Regions from separate parts of the Streptomyces marokkonensis genome, predicted to be linked through region 1. Evidence: riboswitches for the same ligand, from Rfam matches in the RefSeq annotation. Region 1 holds a riboswitch; the other holds the start of a gene.
The links. A riboswitch is a leader RNA that binds a small molecule or an ion and turns the genes downstream of it on or off. The one in region 1 is predicted to bind thiamine pyrophosphate.

Region 1 (4,408 bases):
AGCCGACCGTCACCGCGGACACCCCGAGCGGCAGCATCAGCAGCGCGTCGAAGCCGCGTACGAAGCGGCCCGCGTCGCGGCGGGTGAGCGCGGTGGCGGCCAGCGCTCCGATCACCACGGCGATGGCGGTGGCCACGACGGCGTACTGGAGGGAGTTGCCGATCGCCTCGATGGGCGGGACGAGGAAGGTACCGCCGTCCTCGCGGGTCAGCGCCCGGTAGTAGCCGAAGCCGGGTGCGCCCAGCGACCGCTCGACCAGTACGGCGAGCGGCAGCACCAGCAGCACGGCGATGGTGGCCAGGACCCCGGCCAGCAGGACCCACTGCCCGGTGCCGCGCGGCCGGCGCGCGGTCGTGGCCGCGTCCACCAGCCGCAGGGCCGTCTCCCGCCGCCGTACCGTCCAGGCGTGCACGGCGAGGATGGCGGCCACCGCGGCGAACTGGATCAGCGTCAGCACGGCGGCCGTGGACAGGTCGAAGATCTGGGAGGTCTGCCGGTAGATCTCCACCTCCAGGGTGGAGAAGGCGGGCCCGCCGAGGATCTGGACCACGCCGAAGGAGGTGAAGGTGAACAGGAACACCATCAGCGCGGCGGCGGCCACGGCCGGCGCGAGCGCGGGCAGGGTCACCTGCCGCCAGGCCGTCAGCCGCGAGGCGCCGAGCATCCGCGCGGCCTCCTCCTGCCGTGGATCGAGCTGCGACCAGAGGCCGCCGACGGTGCGTACGACGACGGCGTAGTTGAAGAAGACGTGCGCGAGGAGGATCGCCCACACGGTGGTGTCCAGCCGTACGCCCCACAGCTCGTCGAGCAGCCCGCCGCGCCCCACCAGCGCCAGGAACGCCGCACCGACGACGACCGTCGGCAGCACGAACGGTACGGTCACCACCGCCCGCAGCACCTGCTTGCCGGGAAAGTCGAAGCGGGCGAAGACGTAGGCGCCCGGCAGGGCGATCAGCAGGGTGAGCGCGGTCGAGGCCAGCGCCTGCCAGGTGGTGAACCACAGCACGTGCCGTACGTCCGGCTGGACGAGCACGTCCCCGATCCGCCCGAACTGCCAGGAACCGTCGATCTCCAGTCCGCGCGCGACGATCGCGGCGACGGGGTAGGCGAAGAACACCGCGAAGAACGCGACGGGCACGGCCATCAGGGCCGGCCGCGCCGCGTTCCCCGTGCGACGCCGGCGTTTGGTCACTTGAGTACGAGTGAGGTCCACGACTTGACCCACTGGTCGCGGTTGTCGGCGATCTTCGCCGGGTCCATGGTCTGCGGGTCCTCGGCCTGCGGCCCGAACTTCCGGAACGCCTCGGGGATCCGCGCGCCCTCCCGCACCGGGTAGACGAACATGTTCAGCGGCAGGTCCTCCTGGAACTCCTTGCCGATGAGGAAGTCGAGGAGTGCCTTGCCGCCCTCGGGGTTGCCGGCGTTGCTCAGCAGACCCGCGTACTCGACCTGGCGGAAGCAGGTGCCGGCGGCGACACCCGTCGGCGCGGTGGTGGGCTGCGGGTCGGCGTAGATGACCTCGGCGGGCGGGGAGGAGGCGTAGGAGACGACGAGCGGGCGGTCGCCCTTGGCCTTCTTGCCGCCGGACGAGCCGGAGAACTCCTCGTTGTACGCCTGCTCCCAGCTGTCGACGACCTGGACGCCGTTCGCCTTCAGCTTCTTCCAGTAGTCCTGCCAGCCCTCGTCGCCGTACTCGGCGGCGGTGCCGAGCAGGAAGCCGAGGCCGGGCGAGGAACCGGCGGCGTCCTCGGTGACGAGCAGGTCCTTGTACTCGGGCTTGACCAGGTCGTCGAGGGATTCCGGCGGGGTCAGCCCGTGCTCGCTGAAGTAGGCCTTGTCGTAGTTGACGCAGATGTCGCCGGTGGTCACGGGCGTGACCCGGTGCTTGTCCCGGTCGGCCCGGTACTCGGGGAGGACCAGGTCGGAGCCCTTCGCCTCGTACGGCTGGAACAGCCCGTTGTCGAGGGCTCGGGAGAGCAGTGTGTTGTCGACGCCGAAGAAGACGTCGCCCTGCGGGTTGTCCTTGGTGAGGATGGCCTTGTTGACGGCCTGCCCGGCGTCGCCGTCCTCCAGGACCCGGACCTTGTAGCCGGAGCTCTTCTCGAAGCCGGCGATGACGTCCTTCGACACGGCCCACGAGTTGTGGCTGACCAGGGTCACGGTTTTGGAGTCGCCGGCGCCCCGGCCGTCGCCGTCGGACGACGATCCGCACGCGGTCAGGCCGCCGACCATGCCGAGTCCGACTGCGAGGACGGTGGCCTTCTTGGTGATGCTCACTGAATTCCTCCTGGGTGACCAGGAGAAGACGCGGCCCCGCCCGGAACCCCTGGCGAGGGTCCCGGGCAGGGCGCAACAGCTCGAGTGGTGACCGATCTCCCTACCCAGAATGACCTGGGCCAGGTTCGGAGGGTCTGCGGCCGGTGCCGCACTCTCAGCGCTGTGGCGCTCCCCTGTCGGAATATGAAGATGTGGTTTCGTATGACGTACGTGTGGAGTTGTCGTTGTCGTTGTCGTTGTCGTTGTCGTTGTCGTACGACGATGTGCTGACGTCGGTCAGGCTACCGCTCGCTCGCGGCGAGCTGACCACACGCCCCGTCGATCTCCTGCCCTCGGGTGTCCCGGATCGTCACCGGCACACCATGCGCCGCGATCGCCTCCACGAACGCCTTCTCGTCCTCGGGCCGCGACGCGGTCCACTTCGAGCCCGGCGTGGGGTTGAGCGGGATGAGGTTGACGTGCACGGGCCGGCCCTTGAGCATCCGCCCGAGCCGGTCGCCACGCCACGCCTGGTCGTTGATGTCCCGGATCAGCGCGTACTCGATCGACAGCCGGCGCCCGGACGCGGCCGCGTACTCGAACCCGGCATCCAGCACCTCACGCACCTTCCAGCGCGTGTTGACGGGGACCAGGGTGTCGCGCAGCTCGTCGTCGGGCGCGTGCAGCGAGATGGCGAGGCGGCACTTGAACCCCTCGCCGGTGAAGCGGTGGATGGCCGGGACGAGACCCACCGTGGAGACCGTGATGCCGCGCTGGGAGAGGCCCAGCCCGTCGGGCTCGGGGTCGGTGAGACGGCGGATGGAACCGACGACCCGGTTGTAGTTGGCGAGCGGCTCGCCCATGCCCATGAACACGATGTTGCTGAGCCGGGCCGGTCCCCCCGGGACCTCGCCGTCCCTGAGCGCCCGCATGCCGTCCACGATCTGGTGCACGATCTCGGCCGTCGACAGGTTCCGGTCCAGGCCGGCCTGACCGGTGGCGCAGAAGGGGCAGTTCATGCCGCAGCCGGCCTGGGAGCTGATGCACATGGTCACCCGGTCCGGGTAACGCATGAGGACGGACTCGACGAGCGTCCCGTCGAACAGCTTCCACAGCGTCTTGCGCGTGGTGCCCTGGTCGGTCGACAGATGCCGCACGACCGTCATCAGCTCGGGCAGCAGCGCCTCCTGGAGGCCCTGACGCGAGCCGGCCGGGATGTCGGTCCACTGCTCGGGGTCGTGCGCGTACCGCGCGAAGTAGTGCTGCGAGAGCTGCTTCGCGCGAAACGGCTTCTCGCCGATCGCGGCGACGGCCTCCTTGCGCTCCGCGGGCGTGAGGTCGGCGAGGTGCCGCGGCGGCCGCTTCGCTGCGCGGGGCGCGACGAAGGTGAGCTCACCTGGGGCGGGACGGGCCACGGTTGGACAACTCCTCATGACGACGGGCCTGTGGCGAATCCCCGCTCATGCGGGGACGACGGCAGAGCCATGCCGAAGCCAGAAGACCTCACCGGACAACCCCCGCGTGGGCGGGGAAACACGAAAGGGCCCGCGACCATGCGGGCCCTTCCAGACTACCTGAACGCTGTCAACCCGATCCGACGAAGATCACCAGCAGCAGCCACACCACCGGCGCCGTGGGCAGCAGCGAGTCCAGGCGGTCCATGATGCCGCCGTGGCCAGGGAGCAGCGTGCCCATGTCCTTGATGCCGAGGTCCCGCTTGATCATGGACTCGCCGAGGTCGCCCAGCGTGGCACTGACGGCGACCGCGAGGCCGAGCAGCAGGCCCTGCCACCAGCTGCCGTCGTCGATCATGAACTGCATGCACAGCGCGCCCGCCACCATCGCGAACGCCACCGCTCCGAGCAGGCCCTCCCGGGTCTTGCCGGGGCTGATGCGCGGGGCGAGCTTGGTCCTGCCGAAGCGCCAGCCGACGGCGTAGGCGCCGGTGTCGCTGACGACCGTCAGTATCAGGAAGACCAGGACGCGTAGGGCGCCGTCGTCCGCCATGAGCATCATCGCGACGAACGTGGCCAGGAACGGCACGTAGAACGCCGCGAAGAGGCCTGCCGTGACGTCCCTGAGGTAGCCCTCCGGCGGCTCGGTCATCCGCCAGACGAGGACCGCCAGTGCCGTGAGCGCCATGGCGACCCAC
Region 2 (4,408 bases), on a different contig from region 1:
GTCAGGTCAGACGGCGAGCGCCTGGGCGCGGCGCTTCACCTCCGTGCCGCGATTCTCGCTCAGCGCCTGCGCGGGGGTGCCGGGCAGGGTCTCGTCGGGCGTGAAGAGCCACTCCAGCATCTCCTCGGCCGTCCAGCCGTCGTCCCGCAACAGCGTCAGCGTCCCGACCAGGCCTTTGACGACCTTGTCCTCGTCGATGAAGGCCGCGGGGATGTGCAGCGCGCGGTTCTCGCCGCGGCGTACGGCGATGAGCTGGCCTTCCTTGATCAGCTGGCGTACGCGGGTCACCTCGACACCGAGCATCTCGGCGATGTCGGGAACGGTGAGCCAGGCAGGCACGAGAGCATCGGTCTTTGCGTCAATCTCGGTCACGACCCAAGCCTGCCATCTGGCACCGACAGTCGGAAGCCGGACCCGTCCGACCTGGGCCGGCGCACCCACCGGAGGGACTACGCGGTCGCCGCCTTCAGCGGCTTCGCCGGGTCGGCCAGCAGCCGCGGGTCCATCGTCGCGCCCGCCTGGATCAGACGTTTGCCCTGGGCCAGGTCCCGGGGACGGCCCACCGCCAGCAGGGCGACCATGCGGCCCTCGCGCAGCCAGCAGACCGTCCAGGCGGGCCCCGAGGGGTCCCCGCGCCACAGGGTGGCGTCGGCGTCCGTGTGGTGACCGGCGTACTGGACGAAGCGGCCGAACTGCTCGGACCAGAAGTACGGCACCGGGTCGTAGGCCGCCACGGCCTCGCCGCCGACGGCGCCGATGATGTCGGCGGCGACCGTGCGCGGCCCTTGGAGGGCGTTGTCCCAGTGGTGCACCAGCAGCCGCTCGCCGTAGCGGCCGGAGGGGAAGGAGGCGCAGTCGCCGACCGCGTGGACGTCCGGCACCGAGGCGCGCAGGCGGTCGTCGGCCAGGACCTCCCCCTGCGCGCCCAGGCCGATCCCGGAGCCGGCGAGCCAGGCGGTGGCGGGCCGGGCGCCGATGCCGACGACGACCGCGCCGGCGGGCAGCCGCGAGCCGTCGTCCAGGACGACGACGTGACCGGGCTCTCCCGGGCCGCCGGGCTCCACACGCTCCACGCGCGCGTGGGTGCGCAGTACGGCGCCCGCGTCGGCGTACCAGGTGGTCATCGGCGCGGCGACCTCGTCGGGCAGCGCGCCGGCGAGGGGCCGGTCGGCGGCCTCCACGACGGTCACGGCGCAGCCCGCCTCGCGCGCGGCGGTGGCGAACTCGGCGCCGATCCAGCCCGCGCCGACGACCACGACGTCGTGCTGCCGGGCGAGCACCGGGCGCAGCCGTTCGGCGTCGTCCAGGGTGCGCAGCAGGTGCACGCCGGGCACGCCCTCGGTGCCGGGGAGACGGATCGGTTCGGCGCCGGTCGCGAGGACGAGGACGTCGTACGGCACGGGCCCCTCGGAGGTGTCGAGTACGTGCTCCGCGGGGCGGACGCCCAGGGCCTCGCAGCCGAGCCGCAGGGTGATGCCGAGCGCCTCGAAGTCAATGTCGAAGGCGGAGCCCTCTGCCGTGCCGAGCAGGACGGCCTTGGACAGCGGAGGACGGTCGTACGGCTGGTGCGGCTCCGCGCCGATCAGGGTCACGGTGCCGGTGAAGCCCTGCTCCCGCAGGGCGACGGCGGTCTGCACCCCCGCCATGCCCGCGCCGACGACGACCACGCGGCGTTCCGCGTCCGCTTCCCGCACCCGGGCCCGCTCCTGCGTCTGCTCGCTCACGTGATCACCTTAGACACCGGCCCCTCGTCAGTCAGGGGTCGTGCGCGGTGACCTGCTCCACACCGCTCGGCCGTACGGGCCGTACGGGGCTGTAGGCAGGCGCGGGGCGACTCCCCTTACGAGTGCGACGCGCCGCGGGCTAGGCTGGCCGACGCAAGGCACTCGCGGGAGCCCGGACGCACCGGGCTGAGAGGGAGGCTGGCGGCCTCCGACCGTACGAACCTGATCCGGGTCATGCCGGCGAAGGGAGGGGCTGGACGCCCATGTCGTCACCGCCGCACACGACGTCACCCACGACGTCACGCACACCCGACGTCCTCGTCGTCGGGGGCGGGATCATCGGCCTGGTCACGGCGTGGCGGGCCGCGCAGCGCGGGCTCGGCACGGCCCTCGTGGATCCCGAACCGGGCGGTGGGGCCGCCCAGGTGGCCGCCGGGATGCTGGCCGCCGTCACGGAACTGCACTACGGCGAGCAGACGCTGCTCGCGCTGAACCTCGCCTCGGCCCGCCGCTACCCGGCGTTCGCGGCCGAGCTGGCCGACCTCACCGGCCACGACCTCGGTTACCGCCGCTGCGGCACCCTCGCCGTCGCCCTGGACGCCGACGACCGCGCCCACCTGCGGGAACTGCACGCGCTCCAGCAGCGCTCGGGTCTGGAGTCCGAGTGGCTGACGGGGCGTGAGTGCCGGCGCCTGGAGCCGATGCTCGCGCCGGGCGTGCGCGGGGGGCTCCGGGTGGACGGCGATCACCAGATCGACCCCCGGCGACTGGCCGGCGCGCTCGTGGCCGCCTGCGAACGCGCGGGCGTCGTCTTCCACCGGGTGTGGGCCGACCGGCTCACCGTCGGGCGTGGCGGTGAGCGGGCCACGGGTGTCGTCACGGCCGACGGCACCGCGCTTGAGGCCGGGCAGGTGGTACTGGCCGGGGGCAGCCTGAGCGGGCGGCTCACGGGCGTCCCGGACGACGTACTGCCGCCGGTACGGCCCGTGAAGGGGCAGGTGCTGCGGCTGGCGATGCCGCAGGCGCACGGTCCACTGCTGAACCGGACCGTGCGTGCCGTGGTGCGCGGCAACCACCTCTACCTGGTGCCCCGTCAGAGTGGCGAGCTGGTCGTCGGGGCCACCAGCGAGGAGCTGGGCTGGGACACCACGGTCACCGCGGGCGGCGTCTACGAGCTGCTGCGCGACGCCCACGAGCTGGTCCCCGGCATCACCGAGCTGCCCCTGACGGAGACCCTGGCGGGTCTGCGCCCGGGCTCCCCGGACAACGCCCCGCTGCTCGGCCCGACCGGTCTTGACGGCCTGCTGCTGGCCACCGGGCACCACCGCAACGGCGTCCTGCTCACCCCGGTCACCGGCGACGTCATGGCGGACGTCCTGACCACCGGGGAGCTTTTGGCCGAGGCACTGCCCTTCAGCCCCCTGCGCTTCGGCGCCGCCCCCGCACTCCCGGAACACTCGGAGCAGCCCGCATGAACATCTCCGTCAACGGCGAGCCGCGCGAGGTGGCTCCCGGTACCGCTCTGGACGCCCTGGTGGGCACGCTCACCGCGGCACCGTCCGGTGTGGCCGCCGCCCTGAACGAAACCGTCGTCCCGCGCGCGCGGTGGTCCGCCACGGCGCTGGCCGACGGCGACCGCGTGGAAGTCCTCACCGCCGTCCAAGGAGGCTGACCATGGCCGACGATCCCTTTGTCCTCGGCGGTACGACGTACGGGTCCCGCCTGATCATGGGCACCGGGGGGGCGCCCAGCCTCGATGTGCTGGAGCGGGCGCTGGTGGCCTCCGGGACGGAGCTGACGACCGTCGCGATGCGGCGCGTGAACGCCTCGGTGCACGGGTCCGTGCTGTCGGTGCTGGAGAAGCTGGGCATCCGGGTGCTGCCGAACACGGCCGGCTGCTTCACCGCCGGGGAGGCCGTCCTCACTGCCCGCCTCGCCCGCGAGGCCCTCGCCACCGACCTGGTCAAGCTGGAGGTCATCGCAGACGAGCGCACCCTGCTGCCGGACCCGATCGAGCTGCTGGACGCGGCGGAGACGCTGGTCGACGACGGGTTCACGGTGCTGCCGTACACGAACGACGACCCGGTCCTCGCGCGCAAGCTGGAGGACGTCGGGTGCGCCGCGATCATGCCGCTCGGCTCGCCGATCGGGTCGGGGCTCGGTATCCGCAACCCGCACAACTTCGAGTTGATCGTGGAGCACGCGCGCGTGCCGGTGATTCTGGACGCGGGGGCCGGTACGGCGTCGGACGTGGCGCTGGCGATGGAACTGGGGTGTGCGGGTGTGATGCTCGCCTCCGCCGTGACGCGGGCGCAGGAGCCGGTGCTGATGGCGGAGGGGATGCGGTTCGCGGTGGGGGCGGGAAGGCTGGCACGGCGGGCCGGGCGGATTCCACGGCGGCACTTCGCCGAGGCGTCGTCTCCTGCGGAGGGCCTGGCGGCGCTGGATCCGGAGCGGCCCGCTTTTCAGTGAGCCCGCGCAGTCCTGCCGTTTCGTCTCCCATCCACGCACCACCCGATTCCAGTCGGACAAGAGGTGGGCCTCGCTCGTGGGGGTTCATCGCCGCCGGCGGCCCGCCGCGCGTGGGAAGCGTCACAGGTCCGCTGCAGTACCGCCCCCGATCGCCGGCGGCGACGCCGGGTGTCCGTGGTGGCTCGTAGACTCGCTGCGTGGACACGACCCTT

Region 2: it holds a riboswitch for thiamine pyrophosphate, as region 1 does, so the genes downstream of both, thiO (glycine oxidase ThiO) here and ABEA26_RS02655 (thiamine ABC transporter substrate-binding protein) in region 1, are expected to answer to the same signal.

What each region holds. Positions count from the first base shown of each region.
Region 1 covers NZ_BAABCQ010000006.1:53,316-57,723, forward strand. Annotated here, with positions in the region: gene ABEA26_RS02650 (ABC transporter permease) at 1-1,213, opposite strand, end outside; gene ABEA26_RS02655 (thiamine ABC transporter substrate-binding protein) at 1,189-2,277, opposite strand; TPP riboswitch at 2,357-2,462, opposite strand; gene rlmN (dual-specificity RNA methyltransferase RlmN) at 2,559-3,671, opposite strand; gene ABEA26_RS02665 (phosphatidate cytidylyltransferase) at 3,841-4,408, opposite strand, start outside.
Region 2 covers NZ_BAABCQ010000077.1:27,364-31,771, forward strand. Annotated here, with positions in the region: gene ABEA26_RS20070 (Rv2175c family DNA-binding protein) at 7-372, opposite strand; gene ABEA26_RS20075 (NAD(P)/FAD-dependent oxidoreductase) at 450-1,724, opposite strand; TPP riboswitch at 1,879-1,990, shown strand; gene thiO (glycine oxidase ThiO) at 1,988-3,199, shown strand; gene thiS (sulfur carrier protein ThiS) at 3,196-3,396, shown strand; gene ABEA26_RS20090 (thiazole synthase) at 3,399-4,196, shown strand; gene pknB (Stk1 family PASTA domain-containing Ser/Thr kinase) at 4,394-4,408, shown strand, end outside.